Regions from separate parts of the Fictibacillus sp. NRS-1165 genome, predicted to be linked through region 1. Evidence: riboswitches for the same ligand, from Rfam matches in the RefSeq annotation. Region 1 holds a riboswitch; each other region holds the start of a gene.
The links. A riboswitch is a leader RNA that binds a small molecule or an ion and turns the genes downstream of it on or off. The one in region 1 is predicted to bind lysine.
Positions count from the first base shown of each region.

Region 1 (4,981 bases):
CAGATTTGATCGTGCAGTTGAAAATAAAAAAATCCGGGCACTTTAAGCCCGGATTTTCTTATTATAATTGCTGAACTGGCTGCCGTGCGTCCAATTCAAAGACGTCGTGCAGTGTTTCAATCGCTTTAATCATATCCTGCTGGTCCACAACTGTTGAAACTTTGATTTCTGACGTGCTGACCATTTTTATCATAATCTGATGATCGGATAAAGCTTTAAACATTTGTGCAGCTACTCCTGGATTAGAGATCATCCCGGAACCTACGATAGATACTTTCGCTAGTCCGTCTTCATGCACGATCGAACCGAACTGAAGCGAACTCTTATTCCTTTCAAGCAGCTCGATCGTTTCATCCAAAATGGCCGTTTCAATTGAAAACGAAATATTTGTTCTCTCCTGCGGGTTTACACTTTGAATGATAATATCCACATTCACACCGTTCTCTGCAAGTAAGGAGAAAACCGATGACAGCGTGTTTAAACCATTCGGAAGATCTTCAATTGTAATTTTTGTTACGTTCCCTTCAAAAGCCAGGCCTCTTACTACTAAATTATTTTCCATTGATGCTTCCTCCTCCACGAGTGTCCCATTTTCTTCCTCTGTACTCGAACGGACTTCCAGCCTTACCCCATAATTTTTTGCGAATTCAACCGCTCTTGGGTGAAGCACCCCTGCACCAAGATTGGCCATCTCAAGCATCTCATCATAGGAGATGGCAGGCAGTTTTCTCGCATGTTTTACCACCCGAGGGTCTGTTGTAAATACGCCCGTTACATCGGTATAAATCTCGCACTTATCGGCACGAAGGGCAGCTGCAAGGGCAACTGCCGTTGTATCTGAACCTCCACGCCCAAGTGTTGCAATATTTTTTGAACCAGTTACTCCTTGAAAACCGGCAACAACCGCAATTTTTCCATCTGCAAGCATTTCTTGAATTCTCTTCGTGTCGATGTTTAAGATGCGTGCATTTCCGTGAACATTCTCTGTTTCAATGCCTGCCTGCCAGCCTGTCAAAGACTCCGCTTCATATCCGGCTTCCTGCAGAGCCATCGCCAGTAATGAAACGGTGACCTGCTCTCCCGTTGTCAGAAGCATGTCCATTTCTCGCTTGGAAGGCCTTGCGGTTATTTCACCTGCCAGGCGTACAAGTTCATCGGTTGTTTTCCCCATCGCCGAGACAACGGCTGCTACTTGATTCCCCTCGTTTACCGCATGAATGATCCGCTTAGCCGCATTTCTTATTTTATCCGGTGTGCCTACACTCGTTCCACCAAATTTTTGAATGATTAAAGCCACGATGTCCATCCTCTCTCATCATTGAATATAATTTATTGCCTCGATCTAAAAGGCACCCAGATATGGCCAGCCTGATTTGGCTTCCACTACGCAACAAACTGATAAATAAAAATAAAAAAGCAGCAATAAGGAAAAGACCTTATTGCTGCTTGGTATAAGCAACAGTAAGCCAGCTTGTTTTCCCCTCTTGTGAGATAGTCCTCCACACACCCTCCGGGCAAGAATGTGTGACAGCTCTGCATTTATTCAATGCAGGTCCAGCCGTAAGAAACAGGAGCTTCTTAAAGCTTCGGCAAAAATCCCCTTTCCGCTACCATCATAAGAGCTCCTTCTCTTCAGATAGCATACTATTGGTTTTTGCTCCTCTACCATCACTTCAAAACTGAAGTATGGCGCTCTATTAAAATTTGTTTTTAAGTTTAGCAAAGGATTTCTGAAAAATCAATACCTTTATGAAGGTTCCTTTTGAAGAGCCTGAATAATTTCCTCCGCAACATTCAAAGGGATGCCTGCTGCCTGAAAATCCTCCAGGCTGGCCTCTCTCATTTTTTTAATGGAACCGAACTTCTTCAGCAGCAATTTTTTCCTTTTTTCTCCGACTCCAGGAATGTTATCAAGACTAGATTGAAACATGCCTTTTGCCCTGACCTGGCGATGAAATGAAATCGCGAATCGATGGACTTCATCCTGTATGCGCTGCAGCAGATAAAATTCTTGGCTGTTCCTTTGCAGCGGAATGATTTCAGGAGGGTCCCCCATCAAAAGCTGTGACGTCCGATGCTTTTCGTCCTTAGCCAGTCCGCCGACTGGTATCGCAAGGTTCAGCTCATTCTCCAGAACATCCTGAGCAGCTGCGATCTGTCCTTTTCCCCCATCGATAATGATGAGATCTGGCAGCTGTCCGTTCTCTTTTAAGATTCGGGAATAGCGCCTGCGAACCACCTCTTTCATCGAGGCGTAGTCATCAGGACCGGTTACTGTTTTAATCTTATACTTCCGATATTCTTTTTTGTTCGGTTTCCCGTCTTCAAAGACGATCATGGCAGATACTGGATTCGTTCCATGAATATTGGAGTTATCAAAAGCTTCGATACGGTAAGGAGCAGGAATATTTAATTGCAGCCCCAGATTTTCAACCGCTTTTATCGTACGCTCCTCATCACGCTCAATAAGAGCAAATTTTTCATTCAGCGCGAGCTGAGCATTCTTTGTAGCCAGTTCAACAAACTCTTTCTTTTGTCCCCTCTTCGGCTGAATCACTTTTATGCCGAGGAGTTCTTTGATCAATTGGCCGTCCGCCTCAGGAGGCAGCAATAGCTCCCGAGGCAGAATGTGATTTTTTTGAAGATAAAACTGTCCAATAAACGATAAGAAATCTTCAATAGCCTCTCCATAAAAAGGAAAAAGAGAAACATCACGTTCGATCAGTTTGCCTTGGCGGATAAAGAAAACCTGAACACACATCCAGCCTTTATCGTAATAAAAACCAAAGACATCTTTGTCTACCATGTCTGATGTCATCATTTTCTGCTTCTGCATCACCGCATCAATATGCTGTATCTGATCCCTAAGTTCCTTCGCCCGCTCAAAATTCAAGGCTTCTGATGCAGCAAGCATTTTCTCAGTAAGCTCCTCCTTCACCTCAGGGAAGCCTCCGTTCAGGAATTTAACGATTTCCTCTACCATCTTCCTGTTCTGTTCTTCTGTAATATCATAAACACACGGGCCTAGACACTGGCCGATATGATAATAAAGGCAGACTTTGTTGGGCATATGATCGCACTTGCGGAGCGGATACAGCCGATCCAGCAGCTTTTTCGTCTCTTGCGCTGCGAATGCATTAACAAACGGGCCGAAATATTTCCCCTTGTCCTTTCTGATCTTTCTCGTATACAGGAGGCGGGGCTGCTCTTCGGCTGTAATTTTTAAGTACGGGTACGTTTTATCATCTTTAAGCATGACATTAAATTTAGGATCATACTTTTTAATCAAATTCATTTCAAGAAGGAGAGCTTCTAGCTCTGAGGAGGTTATGATGTATTCAAAATCAGTAATATTCGCGACCAAACGCTGTGTTTTCCCGTCGTGTGAACCAGTAAAGTAGGATCTAACACGGTTCTTTAACACTTTTGCTTTTCCTACATAAATGACTTTTCCGAATTGGTCTTTCATCAAGTAACAGCCAGGCTGATCCGGAAGCACAGCCAGCTTCTCTCTTAAGGTATCCACGTTGTCTCTCCCCTCCTTTTTCTATGTAACATCATAGCATGATATCCTAATTTTTGCAGTTGAAATACAAAGCAATAAAAAAAGACCGGCATCAGCTGCCAGCCTTGGTTATAGACACAATTATTTATGTTTGTTTAAGAGCTCGCCAAGCGCTTCTTTTGGCTGGAAGCCTACAACTTGGTCAACAACTTCCCCGTCTTTGAAAACGATAAGGGTAGGAATACTCATTACTCCGTATTTACCTGCTACTTCTTGGTTTTCATCAACATCTAGTTTCACTACTTTTAAATCTTGATTTTCACTGGCTAGTTCTTCTAGAACTGGCGCGATCATTTTACAAGGTCCGCACCATGGTGCCCAAAAATCAGCAAGCACTAGTCCTTCGCTTGTTTCTTGACTGAACGTTTGATCAGTTGCATTTACGATTGCCATTTTAAAATTGCCTCCTTAGTTCATCGTGTAAAAAGAGTATATCATCAAAACTGACTAACAGCTATTTGTTTGCTCAGGTTTATCGTTCCCAACTTGTCCTTGAATCAAACCATAGTTTTAATGGGATGACTGCTTCAAGTGGGCATCACAGTTAAAGAGTGAACAGGCCCATTTCTGCTCTTTATGATGCAGCATGCTCACTGAAGTGTTAACGAGTGATCCATCATACTCATCACTTGCCAACAGGCCTTTTAGCATGGCTCTAATGAAAGTGCCATGGCTGACCACAATGATCTTCCGGCCTTGATGCTGTTCTACAAGGTCTTCAAGAAATTCATTGCCTCTTTTCAATACTTGTTCTATCTTCTCTTTTCCATGTTCCAGTTTACTCCAGTCAGTACCCCACCGTTTTATACGGTCCTGCTCATTTGTGCCCTCCAGCCTGCCAAAGTTGACCTCCCGGATGCGCTTGTCAGTATGCACAGGAATCCCAAGTGCCTGCCCGATGATGGAGCCTGTTTCACGCGCACGAGTGAGCTGGCTTGTAAAAAGTAGATCCCAATGTTCTTTCTCAAACCTTGAAGCAAGAGCTTGAGCCTGTGCACGTCCCTGATTATTCAATGGAACATCGATAATCCCCTGAATTCTTCTCTCAGCGTTCCAATCGGTAACGCCATGTCTTACGAAAGCAATTATTGTCACATTGTCCACTCATTTCTTTATTTGACGTAATTCATGGACTTATTGTATAAAAAGAGGCCAGCTTTGTCAGCCAGCCCCGCTCCATCTTTTTTATGATTTTACTAAAACATTTTTGAATTCTTCCGTAAGCAGTGGTACGACTTCGAATAAATCCCCTACGATGCCATAGTCCGCAACAGAAAAGATGCTGGCTTCAGGATCTTTGTTGATCGCAACAATGACTTTGGAATTGGACATACCGGCTAAATGCTGGATGGCACCGGAAATTCCGCAGGCAATGTAAAGATCAGGTGTTACAACTTTTCCTGTTTGTCCGATTTG
Region 1 is NZ_JBDPNU010000043.1:36,311-41,291, forward strand. Features, by position in the region: gene bioB (biotin synthase BioB) at 1-9, shown strand, start outside; gene ABHN01_RS18180 (aspartate kinase) at 62-1,297, opposite strand; lysine riboswitch at 1,485-1,673, opposite strand; gene uvrC (excinuclease ABC subunit UvrC) at 1,748-3,469, opposite strand; gene trxA (thioredoxin) at 3,647-3,958, opposite strand; gene ABHN01_RS18195 (histidine phosphatase family protein) at 4,076-4,660, opposite strand; gene ABHN01_RS18200 (electron transfer flavoprotein subunit alpha/FixB family protein) at 4,751-4,981, opposite strand, start outside.

Region 2 (4,981 bases), on a different contig from region 1:
GTCGTAACATACGGCCATCTTGTAAAAGAACTCCAATCAGGTCATTTGAAACGGATTCTGGTCGTTGCCACTGGGGCACTCCTGAATCCGACCATGATCCAGCAAAAGGAATCCATACCTACGATCGCTCATGGAGTGGTCCTTGAAAGTACAAAGGGGGGGCATAACTAATGGAGTATCTTTGGGCATTTTTAGTGGGAGGCGCCATTTGTGTGGTCGGCCAGATCCTGATGGATGTGTTTAAATTAACCCCTGCACACGTCACCAGCTCCTTTGTTGTCGCGGGAGCTGCACTGGATGCATTCGGCATTTATGATAATCTTATAAAATTTGCAGGCGGAGGAGCTACTGTTCCGATCACGAGCTTTGGACATAATCTGCTGCACGGTGCGATGGCATCTTCAGAAGATCATGGCTTTATCGGGATCGCCATGGGAATCTTTGAACTGACGTCTGCCGGGATCTCTTCTGCTATTCTATTCGGTTTTTTGGTCGCTTTAATCTTTAAGCCTAAGGGGTGAAAACAGTGGGAAAAAAGCGTGTCATCCTCATTACAGACGGAGATTTATATGCTCTGCGGGCAGTAGAGCATGTAGCCAGAAAAATAGGTGGACGCTGTATTTCCCAGTCCTGGGGGAACCCTTCAAAAATTAGCGGGCACCAGCTTGTCAAAATGATCCTGCAGACACCGTACGATCCCGTCCTCGTCATGTTCGATGATTGCGGGTTTCGCGGGGAGGGCCCGGGAGAGCTCGCAATGAGAATCGTGTGCAGCCATCCGGACATCGAAGTGCTTGGTGCGATAGCCGTCGCATCCAAAACCCGTTATTCGGAATGGACCAAAGTCCATTTTTCCATCGACCGTTATGGGGCCTTTACTGAATACGGAATCGACAAGAGCGGGCTTCCTGATATTGAGACAGGAAGAATCAACGGAGACACGGTGTATATTCTTGACGAATTAAACCTCCCGATGGTCATCGGGATCGGTGATATCGGAAAGATGGCCGGCCATGACGCGGTCGAAAAAGGAGCCCCGATCACAAGTCTGGCGGTGGCGACCATTTTAGAAAGGAGCGGTTATCATGCAGGGATCGAAAGAACAGCAGAAGACACCAATCAGTAAAAAAATCCAAGAAAACGAACATCAGCTGAAAAAACGGCTGGGAATCGGAATCAGCTTTGATGTGGGTGTCAGAAAACTGTACGTAATGAAGAAAGAAGTTCAGATCTATTACTGTACAGGTTTATGCGACAGCCTATTTATTATTGAGATCATGAGAGAGCTCATGGATATGGACCATGGGCATCGTGCGCCCTCCAATGTAAAAGAGGTACTTCATAACCATCTGTCTCACCAGCAGGTGGAACTGACCGATAATTTGGAGATCGCTATTGACCGCATGCTTTCTGGATTGATTTCGGTCTTTCTTGAAGGGGAGGACCAAGCGTTCATCGTGGACGTACGTAGCTATCCTGGCAGACAGCCGGAAGAACCGGACGTTGAAAAGGTCGTCCGCGGCTCCCGTGATGGATACACGGAAAATATCATCATCAATACGGCCCTTACCCGAAGGCGGATCAGGGATGAACGGCTGCGGCATGAAATCATGCAGGTCGGCGAGCGGTCCAAGACCGACATCTGCATCTGCTATATTGAAGACATCGCCGATCCGGGGCTCGTCGACCTCGTAAAACAAGAATTGCAGAGCATTAACATCGATGGCATCCCAATGGCGGATAAGACGATCGAAGAGTTTCTTCTCAAGCAGGGCTGGGATCCCTTTCCCCTCGTCCGTTATACGGAGAGGCCGGATGTAGCTGCTCAGCATCTCATGGAAGGGCATGTTCTGATTATTACAGATACAAGCCCATCGGTCATCATTACGCCGACCACTTACTTCCATCATATTCAGCATGCAGAGGAGTTCAGGCAGACCCCTATGGTAGGGGCCTTTCTCCGGTGGGTACGATTCACGGGGATCGTCGCTTCGCTGCTGCTTCTGCCGCTATGGTATCTCTACGCCACTCAGGATGGACTTCTGCCCCCCAACATAGACTTTATCGGCCCGAACAAGACGACGCACATCCCCTTATTCCTTCAGATCCTCTTCGCTGAGATTGGGATAGAAATACTGAGGGTAGCGGCCATCCATACACCCAGTCCGCTGTCGACGGCGATGGGATTGATAGCAGCCGTATTGATCGGCCAGATCGCGATCGATGTCGGGCTCTTCGTTCCAGAAGTAATTCTCTATGTTGCTGTGGCTGCGATTGGAGGATTCTCGACTCCAAGCTACGAGCTGAGTATAGCCAACAAGATGCTGCGTCTGCTGCTGCTCATCTTGACGGCCATCTTCCATGTTCCAGGCCTTGTAGGGGGATCTACCGTTTTAATCCTTTATCTCTGTTCGATGAAAAACCTGAACACTCCTTACTTATGGCCATTCATTCCGTTTAACGCCAAAGCGTTCCTGCAGATCGTCATCAGGATCGCCGTGCCGCTCTCAAATATCAGGCCGAGCATCGTTCATCCACAGAACAGCAAAAAACAGCCGACTTCCTGAGAAGTATTGCCGAAATAATAAATTTGTGATAAATTTGTTCATAACAATTGGATATGCCTCATTTATTGATAATGGGGTAGAGGCGCAAAGCGGATGAGTAGGATGATGGAGTGAATGGACATGAAGAAATCATTTTAAAGGCCAATTTGCCGAAGTGTGAAGATGGTCCATACATCCTCATGCTGGGTCGCTGCCGAACAGACAGCGGACTGTCACTGCAATGCACGCAGTGGAGAACTATTCCGGCAAATGGGGGTACGGTATAAGACAGTTAATGTACCTTATTACATTAGCTGTCTTTATTTTTATGTCGGAACAGAATCTCTAATGGAAAAGCAGAGGGGAGAATCTTTCATGTATTTACACGGTACAAGTTCAATCAATGATGATAACCACTTAACAATCGGCGGGGTTGACACGGTTCAGCTGGCGCATGAATATGGTACACCGCTTTACATTTATGATGTGGAGCTGATCAGACAGCGGGCGAGGTCTTTCAAGAAGGCGTTTGAGGATCAAGGGATCAAGGCACAGGTCGCATATGCAAGCAAAGCGTTTTCCTGTCTCGCGCAAGTCCAGCTGATGGATGAGGAAGGGATGAGCCTGGATGTCGTTTCAGGAGGAGAACTTTACACTGCGCTTTCGGCAGGTTTCCCTGCGGACCGGATCCATTTTCATGGAAACAACAAAAGCTATGAAGAACTGCAATACGCGCTTCAGTCGGACATCGGTTGCTTTGTCGTCGATAACTTTCATGAACTCCGCATGCTTGAAAGCTTGTGCAATCAGCACAACAAGGATACATCCATCCTGCTGAGGATCACTCCGGGAATTGAAGCACACACCCATGAGTACATTCTCACAGGACAGGAGGATTCCAAATTTGGTTTTGACCTTCAGAACGGGCAGGCGGAAGAGGCTGTTCTCGAATCGCTTGAATCGCGCCATCTGAACCTTTTGGGCGTTCATTTCCATATCGGTTCACAAATCTTTGAGACAGCGGGATTCGTGTTGGCCATTCAAAAACTCTATGGGTTTCTTCAGAACTGGGATAAAAAATATTCGTTCGTTCCTGTAGTTTTAAATCTGGGAGGCGGTTTTGGGATCCGCTACACAGAAGAAGATGAACCGCTCGAACCGAAAGAATACATCGATGCGATGATAGGGGAGATTACAAGGCTATCCGCAGCGTCTTCTCTTCCGATACCGGAGATCTGGATTGAACCCGGCCGTTCACTTGTAGGGGATGCAGGAACGACGATCTACTCGGTCGGCTCACAAAAAGAAATTCCTTCTGTTCGCCACTACGTGGCGGTGGATGGAGGCATGAGCGATAATATCCGTCCTGCACTTTATCAGGCGCAGTACGAAGCAGCGCTGGCGAACAGGGCCGGTGAAAAAGGGACGAAAAAAGTATCAATCGCTGGAAAATGCTGTGAATCAGGAGATATGCTGATCTGGGATATCGTACTGCCTGAAGCAAGGACCGGAGACTTGCTGGCCGTGTTCTGTACGGGTGCCTATGGCTATTCCATGTCCAACAATTACAATCGCATTCCGAGACCCGCAGTCGTGTTCGCGGAAAAAGGAGAAGGCCGACTCGTCGTTAGAAGAGAATCGTATGAAGACCTTTTACGCCTGGATCTTCCTTTAAAGAATGGCGTGTTTGCCGGCAATTAAGAAGTGCTAGCTGACCTCGCTGGACTCTGAGGCAAAAAAAGCATAAAATAATGGAGTATGTTGAATTCAGGAGGTTATTTCAATGAAAAAAGGTTCAATTGAATTTGAAAACGGCGAAAAAATTATGCTCGAATTTTATCCAGAAGAAGCACCTGGTACGGTCGCTAACTTTGAAAAATTAGCGAACGAAGGATTCTACAATGGTGTAACGTTCCACCGTGTCATCCCAGGCTTCGTAGCACAAGGGGGAGACCCAACAGGAACAGGTGCAGGCGGTCCTGGCTATACGATCAAATGCGAAACTGCCGGCAACACGCACAAACACGTAGCTGGTTCACTTTCTATGGCACATGCTGGAAAAGACACAGGCGGAAGCCAATTCTTTATCGTTCATGAGCCGCAGCCTCACCTAAACGGCGTGCATACTGTTTTCGGACAAGTTACTGAAGGCATGGATACTGTTTTAAGAATCAAGCAAGGCGACGTTATGAAAGAAGTAAAAGTTTGGGAAGAATAAAACAAGAGAAAACCCCCGGTTAGCCGGGGGTTTTTTGGTGGAAATTCATTCTTTGGCAAGATCAGCTGTTCTTTTTCAGCCGCAGTTTTTTTTGAGCCTCCCGTTCGCGGATCACCTCGCTCCGGTCACGAAGCTTATGTTTATGAACGATTAGCTCATCATCCATATTGCTTTCTCTGCCCCAGACCGAGCCTTCTTTTTCGATGCGTTCACAGCA
Region 2 is NZ_JBDPNU010000025.1:274,348-279,328, forward strand. Features, by position in the region: gene spoVAD (stage V sporulation protein AD) at 1-171, shown strand, start outside; gene spoVAE (stage V sporulation protein AE) at 171-521, shown strand; gene ABHN01_RS12120 (stage V sporulation protein AE) at 527-1,126, shown strand; gene ABHN01_RS12125 (spore germination protein) at 1,086-2,567, shown strand; lysine riboswitch at 2,637-2,815, shown strand; gene lysA (diaminopimelate decarboxylase) at 2,922-4,247, shown strand; gene ABHN01_RS12135 (peptidylprolyl isomerase) at 4,330-4,764, shown strand; gene ABHN01_RS12140 (DUF309 domain-containing protein) at 4,826-4,981, opposite strand, start outside.
Region 2: linked by a shared signal. The riboswitch ahead of lysA (diaminopimelate decarboxylase) and the one ahead of ABHN01_RS18180 (aspartate kinase) in region 1 are both predicted to bind lysine.

Region 3 (4,981 bases), on a different contig from region 1:
GCTTGATCGCCCTCTTTAAACATACAGGCTGTGGAACAGGCTGTTCCTTCGTACCGAAGGAGATAATGAATGAATGCCGGATGATTGAATTGTTCTCGAAAGACTTTTTCAATGGTTTCTATTCCGCCAAATTCTTTAATGCTTCCTTCGATATACAACGCTTCTTCATAATTTTCTTCCGTTACTTTTTCAATGGTCACCTTCGGGTCGTTGATGAGATCCGTGATTTGATAATTCCAGAATTGAACTGGAGTACTCACTTCTTCATAAAGGAACTTTCGCCTTTTTAATTCAGCCAGCAAATTTCCCTGTGCTTCTAATTGATAAATATAGAATCGCGGTATGAGGGTTTCTTGATTCATAAAAAGTGATCGCTTCCTCTATCACTAAACCTGGATCTTCACTATTTTTACTGATATGTATGTGATTTGCTCATAATAGTCAGGCTGGTTTTCATTGCAAAATATGGAGCCCCAGGCTGTTTCTGTGCGCTTCGTAAAGGTTTCAAGATAGGCAAAATCAAGAGTGAATAGATCTTGCAGATCTATTTTCATCATCATCAATTCCTTTTCATTTTCTCATGGGCTCCCCCTGCTTTATCATCTATCTGCTTCTATCATACCGCCTTCCATTATTCAGGCAACATAAATCCATAAAAAAACAGGAAACCGAGGGGCTCCTGCTTCACTTGCTTCTTATTCAAAATCGCATTCCTTGAGCGGAACGACTTTCGTTTTGTGTTTGAATTTGTAGCCTAACCAAACGGCCAGGAAGATCGGAATGCCAATGTAGGAAACGAGAACTCCTTGCCAGTCGATGCTTCCGCCTGTAAATGCGGAATAGTTCTGTCCGAGAATAACGACAATACAGAGAGCGAAAGCGAAGAGCGGACCAATCGGGAACCATTTTGCCAGATAAGGCAGTTCTTTTAAGTCCCTTCCTTGGGCCACATAGGCTCTTCTGAACCGGTAATGGCTGATCGCGATTCCAAGCCAGGCGATAAACCCTGACATACCGGAAGCATTCAACAGCCAAGTGTAGACGACACCGTCGCCGAACAATGAAGCCAGAAAGGCTACCGCGCCGACTGCCGCTGTCACGATCAAGGCTGGAACCGGTACACCGCGGGAATCAAGCTTCGCAAGAAATTTAGGTGCCATTCCTTTTCGTGCCATATCCCAAAGCATACGGGTGGATGCATACATTCCGGAGTTGCCGGCTGATAGTACTGCTGTTAAAATAATCGCGTTCATAACAGAAGCCGCAAATGCAATTCCTGCTTTATCAAATACAAGTGTGAATGGACTTACAGTTATATCACTGCTTGCCAATCGGCTGTCTGTATAAGGAATGATCAAGGAGATGACCAGGATTGCCAGAACATAGAACATAAGGATGCGCCAGAACACGCTTTTGATCGCTTTTGGAATGTTCTTTTTCGGATCTTCCGTTTCTCCTGCTGCAACCCCTAACAGTTCCGTTCCCTGGAACGAGAATCCGGCAGCCATAAATACGCCGAGCGTCGTAAAGAATCCGCCGTGGAACGGTGCATCCCCGAGCGTAAAGTTTTTAAACCCGATCGTGTCTCCGCCCATAATGCCGAAGATCATCAGCGTTCCCAAGATCAAGAAGATGATAACAGCAACTACTTTTATTAAAGAGAACCAATACTCTGCTTCTCCAAACCCTTTAACGGATAAATAATTCAATAAGAACATAATGCCTAAAAACAGGGCGCTCCATATAAAAGAAGGTGTATCAGGAAACCAAAATTTCATGATTAACGTTACAGCCGCAAGCTCTGCCGCAATCGTGATGGCCCAGTTGTACCAGTAGTTCCAGCCGAGCGCAAATCCAAGAGAAGGATCCACGAATTTCGATGCATACGTGCTGAATGAGCCAGCGACCGGCATGTATGACGCCATTTCCGCAAGGCTTGTCATTAAGAAGAACACCATGATGCCAATGGCTACATAAGAGAGCAGTACCCCTCCAGGGCCTGCGGTATGAATCGAGCCTCCACTTGCAAGAAATAATCCGGTTCCGATGGTTCCCCCAAGAGAGATCATCGTTAAATGGCGGGACTTCAATCCCCTCTTCAATTCATTCGCCGTGTTTGGAGACGGCGGTCGTGCTGGTGAATTCTTTGCTGTCTTTTGCATAAAAAATACTCCTTTTCGTTTTAGGAAGGAGCGGGAAATAAAAAAGCCGCCAAGCATTGGGCGACGATTATTATTAATCCGCATCATGCCTTCCGTAAGATAGCGCATCCCACCCGCCGGTTGTTCGCGGGTGTGACAGTGCTGTTCCTGTTCGGATACAGCCCCAATTCATACTTCCAGAGTTAAGCACAAATTTCGGCAGCTTTTCTTTTCACACGGAGTCTCTGATGTTCTCTGCATCTCGTACGTCTTACTAATAAAAGCCGCGACCTCTACCTCATCGGATTGATGAGGATTTTAAATATCAAGTTAGTTAACGCTAAGAGTTATTATAAAACAGCTCCTTGTTTCCTTCAACTGTTTTTTCTTTCCATCCTAATGCGACGAAATTACCGTTGCGGACACTGGGGTGGTTTCATCTTGAAAAGGAGGCTTCCTTAAACCAATCGTTGAAAATAAAACCCGAATTTCCCATCATTTCGAGTATAATGAACTCTATTCAGGTTATGCTGATTCTGGATAATACAAAAAAATTGAGGTTACTACATGAAGGATCAAAGGTTTAATGATTATCGTATAAGCGATGAAATAAAACGAGCACTGACTGTGTTAAAATACGAAACACCGACCGAAGTTCAGACGGAAGTGATACCTTTAGCCCTGGGGAAGCAAGATCTTGTCGTGAAATCCCAAACAGGCAGCGGAAAAACGGCCGCCTTTGGTATTCCGGTATGTGAAATGCTGGAATGGGAAGAAAAGGGGCCACAGGCTTTAATCCTAACCCCTACACGTGAACTCGCTGTTCAAGTGCGGGAAGACCTTACGAATATCGGAAGGTTTAAACGGATTAAAGCGGTAGCTCTATATGGCAAGGAGCCTTTTGCGAAACAAAAAGAGGAATTGAAACAAAAAACGCATGTGGTGGTCGGTACACCGGGACGCGTTATAGATCACATCGAGCGAGAAACCCTCAGCTTGGTTCAAGTCAAGTATCTGATCATTGATGAAGCCGATGAAATGCTGAACATGGGCTTTATTGATGAAGTGAAAAGGATAATTAAACAGCTTCCTTCCAACAGAGTGACGATGGTGTTTTCTGCCACATTGCCTGACGCAGTTGAAAACCTCTGCCATCAATACATGAAGGATCCCATAAAAATTGAGATCGCTTCCGACGGAGTTACGACAGATACCATAGAGCATTCCATAATTAAAACGCAGGAAGACGCAAAGCTTTCTCTTCTGAAAGACGTGACAGTCGTTGAAAACCCAGACAGCTGCATTATTTTCTGCAATACGAAAGAGCACGTCGATACCGTATTTGCAGAACTGCATTCCGCTCAGTATTCTTGTGAAAAACTTCATGGAGGATTGGAGCAAGAAGATCGATTTGCAGTGATGGACGGCTTCAAGATAGGAAATTTCCGTTATCTGGTGGCCACCGATGTGGCAGCAAGAGGAATCGATATTGATAATGTCACCCTCGTTATCAACTATGATGTTCCTATGGAAAAAGAGAGCTATGTCCACCGGACAGGAAGAACCGGCCGTGCAGGCAAAAAAGGGCGAGCCATTACATTTGTATTGCCTTTTGAAGAAAAATACCTTAGAGCCATCGAAAGATACATCCGGTTTGAGATCGATGAGGCGGAAGCACCAACAAAACAGGAAGTCGTAAAAATGAAGCATGCTTTTGAAGAAAAGCTCAACGGACGCCGTGTGGTACGAAATAATAAAACAGCCCGCATCAATCAGGATATTACGAAGCTCCATTTCAGCGGCGGAAAAAATAAGAAGATCCGGGCAGTCGACTTTGTTGGAACGATTGCTAAAATCCCTGGAGTTTCAGCAGATGATATCGGAATCATCACCATCCAGGAAAACTGGTCTTATGTGGATATTCTCAATGGAAAGGGGTCACTTGTTATGCAAGCCATGGAAAACACCACAGTGAAAGGCAAGAAACTAAAAGTAAGCAAGGCGAAAAAATAAATCGAATCCTGATACAGAAAAAAGCAAGGCTGAGTTTTTCAGCCTTGCTTTTTTTCTATTAATGCAGATGACGATCGTTTCAATTCATTTATTTTTTATTCCAATACCACCGAAACCGCACTGTATACCAACAACAGGGCCATCACTACATTAAATGCTCTTCGGTATTTGGATAGAAAGGCTTGAAACATGGAACCAAACAGACTCCAGCTGAACGTAGAAAGAAAACCGATAAAAGCAAGAAACAATGAAAACAGCAACAAACTGATATTGGAATGATAAAAGGGAATTACAAACGTGGAAATCACCGTCAAGCCGTATAAAAGGCCTTTCGGATTAATGAATTGAAGCAGCATCCCAGCCGTAAAGCTGTTATTTCTGTCTTCTGTTTCGCTGCTTTTTGTTTTCCTTGTGCTTGTTAAAACTTTGTAAGCAAGATACAGCATATAAACCGCACCGAGGATCGTCATCGCAAACTCAATCTTTGGAATGACATTCTTTAGCCAAAGATTAAAGCAGCTGCTCAGCATGATGATGATGAAGAACCCTGCCCCTACCCCGAAACAGAATCTGAGCGTCCGCTTTAAACCGTATTGGTTGGCAAACAGCATCGCCATAATATTATTGGGACCTGGCGTGAAGCTTGTAACGAACACATACAACAAAAATGACAAGATGGACATTGTGTTTCCCCTCCGTGGTGTATGTTATAATGTCTATTATGATCACTATAACGATTTTCACTATATTGTACAGAACGGTCGTTATATTGTAAATAGGTCTGGAGGTTATTTATGGAGGAAATCCACCTGATTATAGCAAAAAAT
Region 3 is NZ_JBDPNU010000045.1:31,262-36,242, reverse strand. Features, by position in the region: partial or broken gene ABHN01_RS19320 (GNAT family N-acetyltransferase) at 1-554, opposite strand, end outside; gene ABHN01_RS19315 (amino acid permease) at 696-2,162, opposite strand; lysine riboswitch at 2,255-2,445, opposite strand; gene ABHN01_RS19310 (DEAD/DEAH box helicase) at 2,709-4,154, shown strand; gene ABHN01_RS19305 (LysE family transporter) at 4,250-4,837, opposite strand; gene ABHN01_RS19300 (helix-turn-helix domain-containing protein) at 4,949-4,981, shown strand, end outside.
Region 3: linked by a shared signal. The riboswitch ahead of ABHN01_RS19315 (amino acid permease) and the one ahead of ABHN01_RS18180 (aspartate kinase) in region 1 are both predicted to bind lysine.